DNA from 2 places in the Streptomyces sp. NPDC045956 genome. Region 1 is predicted to be linked to the other one. Evidence: riboswitches for the same ligand, from Rfam matches in the RefSeq annotation. Region 1 holds a riboswitch; the other holds the start of a gene.
The links. A riboswitch is a leader RNA that binds a small molecule or an ion and turns the genes downstream of it on or off. The one in region 1 is predicted to bind cobalamin.

Region 2: it holds a riboswitch for cobalamin, as region 1 does, so the genes downstream of both, AC07FV_RS06280 (ABC transporter substrate-binding protein) here and AC07FV_RS10625 (GHMP family kinase ATP-binding protein) in region 1, are expected to answer to the same signal.

The regions. Positions count from the first base shown of each region.
Region 1 is NZ_JBWKKZ010000003.1:359,035-364,259, forward strand. It holds gene AC07FV_RS10610 (MFS transporter) at 1-412, opposite strand, end outside; gene AC07FV_RS10615 (ATP-grasp domain-containing protein) at 405-1,655, opposite strand; gene AC07FV_RS10620 (cysteine synthase family protein) at 1,652-2,674, opposite strand; gene AC07FV_RS10625 (GHMP family kinase ATP-binding protein) at 2,671-3,657, opposite strand; cobalamin riboswitch at 3,776-4,007, opposite strand; gene AC07FV_RS10630 (ferric reductase-like transmembrane domain-containing protein) at 4,215-5,198, shown strand.
Region 2 is NZ_JBWKKZ010000002.1:121,624-126,848, reverse strand. It holds gene AC07FV_RS06295 (ABC transporter ATP-binding protein) at 1-667, opposite strand, end outside; gene AC07FV_RS06290 (FecCD family ABC transporter permease) at 669-1,688, opposite strand; gene AC07FV_RS06285 (MFS transporter) at 2,209-3,420, shown strand; cobalamin riboswitch at 3,482-3,688, shown strand; gene AC07FV_RS06280 (ABC transporter substrate-binding protein) at 3,732-4,772, shown strand; gene AC07FV_RS06275 (FecCD family ABC transporter permease) at 4,769-5,225, shown strand, end outside.

The sequences.
Region 1 (5,225 bases):
CGTGCACCAGGTAGGCCTTGTTGGCGGGCAGGTACAGCGCGGCACCGCAGCACGTCAGGACCAGCGCCCAGACCGCCAGCGGCGGCCAGCGCAGGGCCAGCAGGAACCCGGCGAAACCGGCGGTGCGTACGACGAGGGCCCACAGCATCGTGCGGCGCAGCCCGATACGGTCCGCGAGGGCGCCGCCGACGATGCCGCCGGAGAACTGCACGAGTGAGGCCGCCGCCAGGACGACGCCGACCGTGCCGAGCCCCATCCCCAGCCGTTCGTGCAGGAACACCGACATGAACGGCAGGACCATGAAGCTGCCGAGCGGAATGAGGAACGAGCTGAGCAGCAGGAACCGCAGGGGGCCGGTGAGCGGGAACAGCGTGGCCCGCGGTCCCGGTCCCCGGGTGGTGCGCTCACCCACCGGGCGCCGCCCGGCCGGCCCCGGGGAACGGATCGGTGAGCACCCGCAGGGTGCCCGCGGCGGCCACCGCGCGGTGGGTGGCGAGTTCGGCGGTCTCGGCCTCGGCGTAGACGATGCCCGCGTAGCCGCGGCTGTCGCCCAGGTGCTCGACGGGGTCACCGACCCGCTTGACCGGGTACCAGGCGGGTGTTCCCGGCATGCCGGCGAGCCGGTCGAGTCCGGCGACGCCCGTGAAGACGCCGGGTGCGGCCGGATAGCCGAGGACGAAGGCGACGGCCGGACCGCCGGGCAGGTCCGCGTCCATGAGGCGCGGGCGGTGGCCGAGCGCGGCCTCGATCATCGCCTCGTACACGTTGACGCCGAGCGCCCGGCACATGCCCTCCCCGACCAGCGCGCCCCCGATGCGCGGGTTGACCTCCACCACCTCCGGGCCGTCGGTGGTCAGCACGAACTCCACGTGCGCGAACCGGTCGGTGTAGCCGATGGCGGCCAGCACCCGGTCGAGCCAACCCTCCAGCGATGTCCGCAGCGGGCCCGGGAAGGCGACGGGGAAGGCGGTGATCTCCTCCCTGAAGTGCGGCTCCGGTGACATGAGCCGACTGGAGACGCCCAGCAGCCGGGTGCGGCCGTCCCAGGTGAGCGTCTCGGCGCTGTACACCGGTCCGCTGAAGTACGGCTCGGCGAACAACCGCCCCTTCAGCTCCCGACCGGACGCCTGCGCCAGCACCGCGTCCAGCTCGCCCTCGTCGCGGACCAGCCACACGTTCTGGCTCCCGGTGCCCGCCGTGTCCTTGAGGACGAGCGGCAGGCCCACCTCCTTGAGCAGCGGTCCGCGGGCCTCGCGGTCCGCCTCGGCGCTCTCGTAGGCCCTCGCGCGGGTGAGACCCGCGCCGTACAGCCGGTCGCGTACGGCGGCCTTGTCCCGGGTCAGCCGCAGGACGGCCGGATCGAGACCGGGCAGGCCGAGGCGTTCGGCGAGGGCCGCGCCGGCCAGGGTCCAGGTGTCGGTGGAGCTGATCAGGCCGCGCAGCCCCGGCTCGCGCCCGAGGAGACCCGCGACCCCGTCGACGTCGAAGGTGTCGGTCACGACGACGTCGAGGGCGTCGGCGGGCAGCCGGTCCAGTTCGTGGGCGTAGTAGGCGGGGTCCCGGGTGAGGAGCAGCAGCCGCTCGCCGAGCAGGTCGGCGGCGCGGACCAGGTGGCCGAGGCCGAAGGTCAGCGACTCCAGGCAGGCCACGGTCATACGGCGCTCTCCGTCCGGCCGGCGGGGCAGGGGGTGCGCTGCCACGCCATCCTCGACCAGGGCATGGTCATCTCCTGCGGGGCGCGGACCTCGACGGGTTTCAGCGCGGCCGGGTCCAGCGCTTCGGCGTGCCGGGTGAACACGCGCTCCACGTAGCGGTGTCCGGTGTCGGCCCCGATCACCAGGTGCACGCGGTCGGGGTGGCGGCGGGCCTCGTACGTCGCCGTCAGGTACCCGGCCCCGGTGGACAGCCCGGCGAACACCGCGTGTTCGCGCAGCAGGGCGACGGCGCCCGACATGGCGTGGGTGAAGTCCAGCCAGTGCACGGTGTCGTAGAGGTGGTGGCGGACGTTGTCGAAGACGATCGACGAACCGATGCCGGCGATGATCGCCTCCGGGTCGTGATGGTCCTCGCTGCCGAAGGTGACGCTGCCGAAGGGCTGGACCCCGGCCAGGCGCACGGAGGGGTCCGCGGCGCGCAGGCGCTCCACGATGCCGCCGGTCGAGGCTCCGGAGCCCACCCCGCCGACGACGGTCAGCGGCGCGCCCGGGAAGTCCGCCGCGATCCGGTCGGCGACCTCCTGGTAGCCCAGGTAGTGGACGTCGTCGTGGTACTGGCGCATCCAGTGGTGTCCGGGCCGCTCGGCGAGTATCTCGCGCACCCGCCGCACCCGCAGTTCCTGGTCGAGCTTGAGGTTCCGCGACGGTCTGACCTGCTCCACGGCGGCGCCCAGTATCTCCAGTTGGGCGAGGGTGGTGGCGTCGACGGTGGTGGACGCGACGATGTGGCACCGCATGCCGTACCGGTGACAGGCCAGGGCGAGGGCGTAGGCGTAGATGCCGCTGGAGCTGTCGACCAGGGTCTGGCCCGGACGGACGGTGCCCCGCTCCAGCAGGTGGCGGACGGCGGCCAGCGCCGAGTAGATCTTCATCGACTCGAACCGCAGCAGGACCAGGCCGTCGGTGAGCCGGACGAGGTCGGGGACTTTCAGGGCGTCGGCGATGTGGGGGTGGATCACCCGTAGCCTCCTTGGGCGAAGGTGCACTGGTGGCCGAGCGAGCGGAAGAACGCGGACAGTTCGGACTTGACCTCGGCGCGGGGGCGCGAGGTGAAGAGATAGCCGGCCAGGCAGCCGGTGTGGGCGACGAAGACGCCGTCGGCGCCGAACCGCTCGCGCCGGGCCCGCAGGCTGGGGAAGGTCGCCTTGGGCAGCACCTCCTGGGACAGCGCGGCGCTGACCGTGGCGGCCCGGGCGACGGCGGCCGGGTCGCCCGAGTCGAAGCCCTTCACCAGATCGGTGAGGCACCGCTGGTACTCGTCGCCGCGGCGCCGGTAGTGGTCCAGCAGCAGGGGAGTGACGGCGGCGGTGTCCACGGTGCCGGGCTCCGTGACGAACGCGGTGTGGAATCCGAGGTCCGGACCGAGTCGCCGCACCACCCGGTGCCGGCCGCTGAGATACAGGGCGAACTCGTCGAGGAAGACGCTGTCGGCGCGCTCGATGTCCGCCAGGACGCCGAGGACCACGTCCGCGTCGTACGGCAGGGAGAAGACGCGGAACAGACAGCGCAGGGTCGCCACGATGTCCGCCGTCGAACTGGCCATCCCCACGCCCACCGGCAGTTCGGAGTGGGTGTGCCAGTCACCCGGGGGCAGGGAGAGGCCGTAGTGGTCCAGGAAGAGCCGGGCCGCCGTCGCCGCCTTCTCCCCCAGCGCCGAGGGCCGCGGGGCCCCGGCCGCCGTCCCCGACCCCGTCCGCGGGGTGAAGTACACCCAGGAGTGACGGTCCACCGGGAAGGACACCACCGCGATCTCGGGATCGGCGCCCGCGCGCAACGGGCCCTGGTACAGCTCGCCCAGAGTGCCGTGGCAGACACCGGACACGGTGCCGCCGGACAGGTCCGGGGCGTCCGTCGCGGGGCCGGGGAGGGTGCGCCCGGGTCCGTCGTACGGCGCGTCGGCCCGGGGCCGGTACGGCCGACGCGAGCCGGCTGGATCCCGCACACCGTCCTCCTCCGTACCGGGCCTTGCACACCGACAGGGAGGGAGGCGCGGTCACACGCACGACGTCCGACCGCCCATACCGCCGACCCAGTCCACGAGGTCACGTGCACAGCCCGCGCGGGACGCGGGCACAGTGGCAGGTCTTCGGACTCGCGGGCACGTCCGCCGAAAGGGCGGACACCTACCGGCCGTCTCTTCCCCGGCCCTGACACGGGCCCAGTGACATCGACGGCTCTCGTTCCCACTCACCGCTGCGGGACAGCCCCGGATTCGCACCGGGTTCCCTCTTGCGTCACGCTTCGGGCGTCCGGGCGGACGGGAGGCGCGAACCGACTGCGTGCATCAGCGTAGAGGCGGGCCCACCCCCGCGAAAGTAGGGCTCCGGCGGTTGTCTTGAAAGTGGAGGGGAGGCAGAAACAGGTGGGTCTCCAGGTGCCGTTCTCGTGACGGCTCTGGCCGGATCGCGCCTCTGAGCATCGTCGCCCCATCAGCCAGACTTGTTGCCCCACGACACACGCACACCGTTGCCGCGGTGGCCCGTGCCCGGGAGGCCCCTGATGACGTCAGACACCAGGCCGGACGAGGACGGGGCGGTGGGGGCCCCGCCCGGACCGCCGCGACCTCCCGGGGAACGCGTCGCGCTGCGCGCCGACCTTCGCTCCGCCGTGCCGGACGCCACCGCGGCGGTGGTGGTGACGGCGCTCGTCTTCGTGCTGCTGTGGGCGCGCATGGAGTCGGGTGCTTCGGACACCGTCGCGGTGATGCCGTTCATGGACGATGCCCGTACCTACTGGATGTACCTCCTCAGCCAGGCCTTCGGCTGGTCGGGACTGCTGTGGGCCTGGTGCACGGTGATCTTCGGCCTGTTGCTGTCGGGGCCGCGCCCCGCCCGGCTGCCGGTCTCCCGGCAGGTGCTGGAGCGCTGGCACCGCACCACGAGCCTCACCACGATGGCGCTGATGTTCGCGCACGCGCTGATGTTCGCCGCGGAACTCGTGCGCTACGAGACGGCACTGGACTGGGCCGAGCGGCTGTGGGTGGGCTTCGCCGACAGCTTCGTCCCCCTCTGGTACGACTCCGGCACCGGCCGGATCGCCATCCCGATCGGACAGGGCGCCCTGTATCTGGCGGTCCCGCTCGGGCTGCTGTTCTACGTCCGGCACCGCTTCGGACCGAGGACCTGGCGACGCCTGCACCGCTTCGTGATCGTCGTCTACGTGCTGAGCGTGTGGCACACCCTGCTGTACGGCACCAACGTCTGGTACGGGGAGTGGCCGCGCACCGTCCTGTGGCTGCTGCAACTCCCCATCGCCGCCCTGCTGTTGCTGCGCCTGATGAGACCTGCCCGGCGGGCGGAGCGGCTGGACTCCCTGGGCGAGGGCGCGACCCGGCCGGGGTGGTGGGTGCGGGCGGCGGGACGGGCCGTCGCCGGAGCCGTCGTCATCGGGCTGGTCATCGTGGTGGTGTCGGGCCGTGACGGCGGACGGGACCGCCCGGCCGATCCGCCCGCGACCGCCCCGCACACCCAGGAGACGGACTGACGGCCGGCACCCGGCGGGCGGCACGCC
Region 2 (5,225 bases), on a different contig from region 1:
GCACCTCGGCGGGCGTGCCGGAGGCGACCAGGCGGCCCCGGGAGAGCACGCCGAGCCGGTCGCAGGCAGCCGCGGCGAGGTTGAGGTCGTGCAGGACGACGAGGACGGTCAGGCCGGACTCGCGCAGGAGCGAGAGCAGTTCGACCTGGTGGCGGACGTCGAGGTGGTTGGTCGGCTCGTCCAGGACGAGGATCTCCGGCTCCTGCACGAGCGCGCGGGCCAGCAGGACGCGCTGGCGCTCGCCGCCCGACAGGGTCAGCACGCCCCGGTGGGCGAGGTGTCCGATGTCGAGCCGGTCCATCGCCCGCTCGCACAGCTCGCGTTCCCGGGTGCTGAGCGCCTGGTTGCCGCGGAGGTGGGGGGCGCGTCCGAGCGCGACGACCTCCTCGACCGTGAAGTCGAAGTCGACGCCGCCGTCCTGGGTCATGGCCGCGATGGTCCGCGCGCTGTCCCGCATCGGGAGCCGGGTGAGGTCCTGTTCGCCGACCCGGACGGTGCCGGAGCTGGGGCGCAGCGCCCGGTACACGCACCGCAGCGCGGTGGACTTGCCGCTTCCGTTGGGGCCCACGAGGCCCACGACCTGGCCGTGCGGCACGTCGAGGGAGAGGCCCCGCACGAGAGTCCTGCCGTCCGTCACCACGGAGAGTTCATCGAGTCGCAGGTCCACGTCAGCGCGCTCCGAAGGTGTAGCCCCGGCGGCGCATCAGGGCGATGAAGACGGGGACCCCCACCAGCGCCGTGATGACCCCGAGCGGCAGCTCGCGCGGTGCGACCAGCGTCCGGGCCGCGAGGTCGACCCACACCATGAAGATCGCCCCGACCAGTGGGGCCACGGTGAGGACGCGGGCGTGGGTGGCACCGACGACCATCCGCACCACGTGCGGCATGACGAGTCCGACGAAGGCGATGGCGCCGCTGACGGCGACCATGACGCCCGTCACCAGTGAGACGAGGACCAGCAGCACCTTGCGGTACCGGTCGGGATCGAAGCCGAGGCTCGCGGCGGTCTCGTCGCCGAGGGAGAGGACGTCCAGGGCCCGCCCGTACCGGTACAGGAGCGTGAGGCCGGCCAGCACCACGAGGGAGACGACGGGCAGCGCGCCCCAGGCCGCGGCTCCGAAGCTGCCCATGGTCCAGTACAGGACCATGCTGGTCGCCTCGCTGTCCGGCGCGAAGTAGATGATCAGGCTCATGACAGCCTGGAAGCCCAGGGACATGGCCACACCCGTCAGCACCAGGCGCAGCGGCGACAGCGAGCCCTTGCTGGAGGAGGCGGCGTACACCAGCAGCGAGGCGACGAGCGCGCCGACGAAGGCGCCGGCCGAGACGGCGTACAGGCCGAGCGCCGCGAAACCTCCGGTGACGGTGACCCCTACGGCCCCCACGGAGGCACCCGAGGAGACCCCGAGGACGAAGGGGTCGGCCAGCGCGTTGCGGACCATGGCCTGGATCGCCACACCGACCGCGCTCAGCCCGGCCCCCACCAGCGCCGCCAGCAGCACGCGCGGCGTACGGATCTGCCAGATGATCTGATACGTCGTCACCTCGTCCGCGCCGACCCGGCCGCCACTGAGAGCCGCCCACAGATGACGGGCCGTCTCCCCCGGGGCGACGACCGCGGGACCCAGCCCGATGGCGACGACGACGGACACGAGCAGGACGGCGATCAGCACCGCGCAGCCGAGCAACAGCCCCTTGCGGGAGACGAGTCGACCGGGCTGTCGGCCTCGCACGGCCTCCGCGGGCCGGGGCGCCGAGGCCTCGGCCGGGTCGGCCGGGGTCTCGACCTCGCCTGCCGGAGACACGGAGGCCGCAGGCATGTGCGGGACCTTCACTTTCCCTCGCTAATGAAAATCGTTTTCATGAGGTGAACCTAGCACGCCCCCGGTTCCGACAGGCAGCCCGAACCGAGGGGCAGGACAGGAGGACGGGACCGCGGCACCCCTCACGGGGCGGCGACCGAGAGCACTCTAATGGAAATGATTATCACTGCGATAGTGTGATGTCCGCGCCGCGCTGCCCGCCCCTGCCGAAGCCGGTACCGCCGGGCAACCTGTCTGTGGAACACAGCCGTTGCAGCCGGTCCGCGTTCGATCCACCACCGCCGACAGGACAGGAGTGCCCCTCGTGCCCAGCCCCTCCGCCCCTCCCGCCCCCGCCGGGTCCCCGCCCCGTGAGCAGCGCTCGATCCTGCTCGACCTGGCCTTCCTGCGTCTGTGGACGGGCGCCACCGCGTCCGGCCTGGCCACCTGGGCCCTGCCCTTCGTGCTCGGCCTCGCCGTCTTCGACCGGACCCTGACCGCCACCGACCTCGGCCTGCTGCTCGCGGCCCGCACGGTCGGATTCCTCGCCGCGGTGCCCGTGGCCGGCGTCCTGGCCGACCGGCACTCCCGCCGGGGCGTCGTACTGTGGGCGGGACTCGCCTCCGGAGTCGCGGCCCCGGTGATCGCCGTCGGCCTGGACCGCTCGGTGCTGCTGATGGCTGCGGCCGCCGCGGTGGCCGGAGCCGGGCAGGGCGCCTGCCGACCCGCCTACCAGGCCCTGACCGCCGAGGTGGTCGACGCCGGCCGCAGGCAACAGGCCAACGCCGCCATGACGTTGGCCGTCCGGGTCACCACCCTCGTGGGCCCCTCCTCGGCCGCGCTGCTCGCCGTCTTCCTGGACACCTGGGCCCTGCTGGTGGGCATCGGGCTCCTCTGGCTCGTCGCGGCCTGCGTACCCGGACGCGGCGCCCGCCCCGGGGCCGGGGAGGACTCGGCGGAGTCCTCGGCCGGGTCGGGCAGGGCGTCCCTCCTGGGCGAGTTCGCGGAGGGAGTCCGCGAGGCCCGCAGGCACCCGTGGTTCCTCGCCGGCCTGGGCGCGCTGACGGCCGTGATAGCCACCGGCTACTCCGCGACCGGCGTCGCCCTGCCCATGGTCAGCCGGGACGAGTACGGCACCGAGGTCGTTCTCGCGGGTGCGATGACCGCGTACACCGCCGGAGCGCTCGGTGGTGCGCTGCTCGTCGCCCGCTGGCGTCCCCGCTCCCCCGGCTGGGCCGCCCTGGCCGGCCTCGCCGCCTACGGACTCGCCCCGCTCAGCCTCGTACTGCCCGTGCACCCGGCCGCCGTGATGGCCGCGTACGCCGTCGCGGGCATCGGCATCGAGCTGTTCAACGTGCCGTGGTTCACCGCCGCCCAGCGCGAGGTCGCCCCGGACAAACTGGCCCGGGTCTCCTCCTTGGACTTCCTGCTCTCCTACGGACTCGCCCCGGTCGGGCTCGCCCTCATCGCCCCCGCCATCGACGCCTTCGGCGTCAGGGCGGTGCTCACGGGCTGCGCGGTCGTCTGCTTCACGGCGCCCGCGGTCGCCGCCCTGGTGCCGAGCGCACGCACCTTCTCCACCGGCCGAGGGCGCGACGCCGCCGCCGAGCGCCGCTGAGAGGGGGCCATCCTGAACGGAGGGAGCCTGAAGGTCCGCCGGACCGTACGGGAGAGGGCTGTGATAGCTTCCGGACGCCAGTCGCACTCGTGAACGCGGCCTACGCGTACACGGGTCAGGGAATCCGGTGGGAATCCGGAACTGACGCGCAGCGGTGAGGGTGACGGGCGGGACAGCAGCCACTGGACGACGGTCACGGCCGGGTCTGGGAAGGCGTCCCGCCGGGACGACCCCGAGTCCGAAGACCTGCTGGTGACCGCTCGTTCGCACGGACCCCGCGCCTGGGTCCTGACGCTGAGGAAACCGACACCGTGCAGCTGTCACGTCCCGCCCGTCGTTCCGTCCTGCTCCTGACCGGGGCCCTGTTGCTCACCGCGTGCGGTTCCGGGCCGGACTCCGGCTCGTCCGGGAAGCCCACCGTCGCCGGGAAGCGCTCCGTCACGATCGACAACTGCGGGCGGAAGGTGACGGTCGGGGCCCCTCCGGAGCGGGCGGTGTCCCTCAACCAGGGCACCACCGAGATCCTGCTCTCCCTGGGCCTCGCCGACCGCATGGTGGGGACCGCCACCTGGACCGACCCGGTCCTGAAGGGCCTGGAGCGGGCGAACGGGAAGGTGCCCCGGCTCGCCGAGAACCAGCCGTCGTTCGAGCGGGTCCTGGACGCCGAACCGGACTTCGTGGCCTCCTCCTTCACCTCCACCCTGGGCAAGGGCGGGGTGGCACCCCGTGAGAAGTTCGAGGAACTGGGCGTTCCCACGTACCTCTCGCCCTCCGACTGCGAGGGCAAGGACAACACCGGCGACGGCGACGGCTCCCGGAGCGAGCCCCTCGCCATGGACACCGTCTACCGCGAAGTGCGGGAACTGGCGCGGGTCTTCGGGGTGGAGGAACGGGGCGAGAAGCTCGTCGCCGGACTGGAGAGCCGGGTGGCGAAGGCCGCCGCCGGGACCGGCGCCGAGAACGCCACCGTCCTGTACTGGTTCGCCAACCAGGAGTCCCCCTACATGGCGGGCTGCTGCGGCGCGCCCGGCATCATCACGAACGCGCTCGGCGCGAGGAACGTCTTCGACGACAGCACGCAGGAGTGGCCCCAGATCAACTGGGAGACGGTGGCCGACCGCGACCCCGACCTGCTCGTCATCGGCGATCTGACCCGCAGGTCGCAGACCGCCGAGTCCGCCGCGAAGAAGATCGCGTTCCTGGAGTCGAATCCGGCGACGCGGAACATGAAGGCGGTACGGGCGAAGCGGTACGTGCTGCTCAGCGGGCAGGCCATGAACCCCACGATCCGTACGGTCGAGGGCGTCGAGAAGGTGGCCGCGGCGCTGCGCGAGCACGGCCTCGCCCGATGACCACCGCGCTGCGGCGGTCCTCCCGGAAGGTCCGGCCGCCGCACGGCGCGGCCGGTGTGCTGCGCGGCCTGGCCGGTCTGGGCGGCGGTCTCGCGGTGCTCGCCGTGTCCGTCGCCGTGGCCATCACCGTCGGGCCGGCGGACATCGGCGTGGGCGACGCCTGGTCGGTGGTCGCCTCCCGCCTGGGCTGGGGGACGTCGGAGCTGACTCCGATCCGGGAGGGCATCGTCTGGAACCTGCGGTTGCCCCGTACGGTGCTCGCCGCGGTGTGCGGCGCCGGACTCGCCGTGTGCGGCGCGGTGATGCAGTCCCTGCTGCGCAACCCGCTGGCCGACCCCTTCGTCCTGGGCGTCTCCTCCGGAGCGTCGACCGGCGCCGTCGTCGTGATCGTCCTCGGCGCGGGCGGCGGCGCCCTGACCGTCTCCGGCGGCGCGTTCGTGGGTGCGCTCGGCT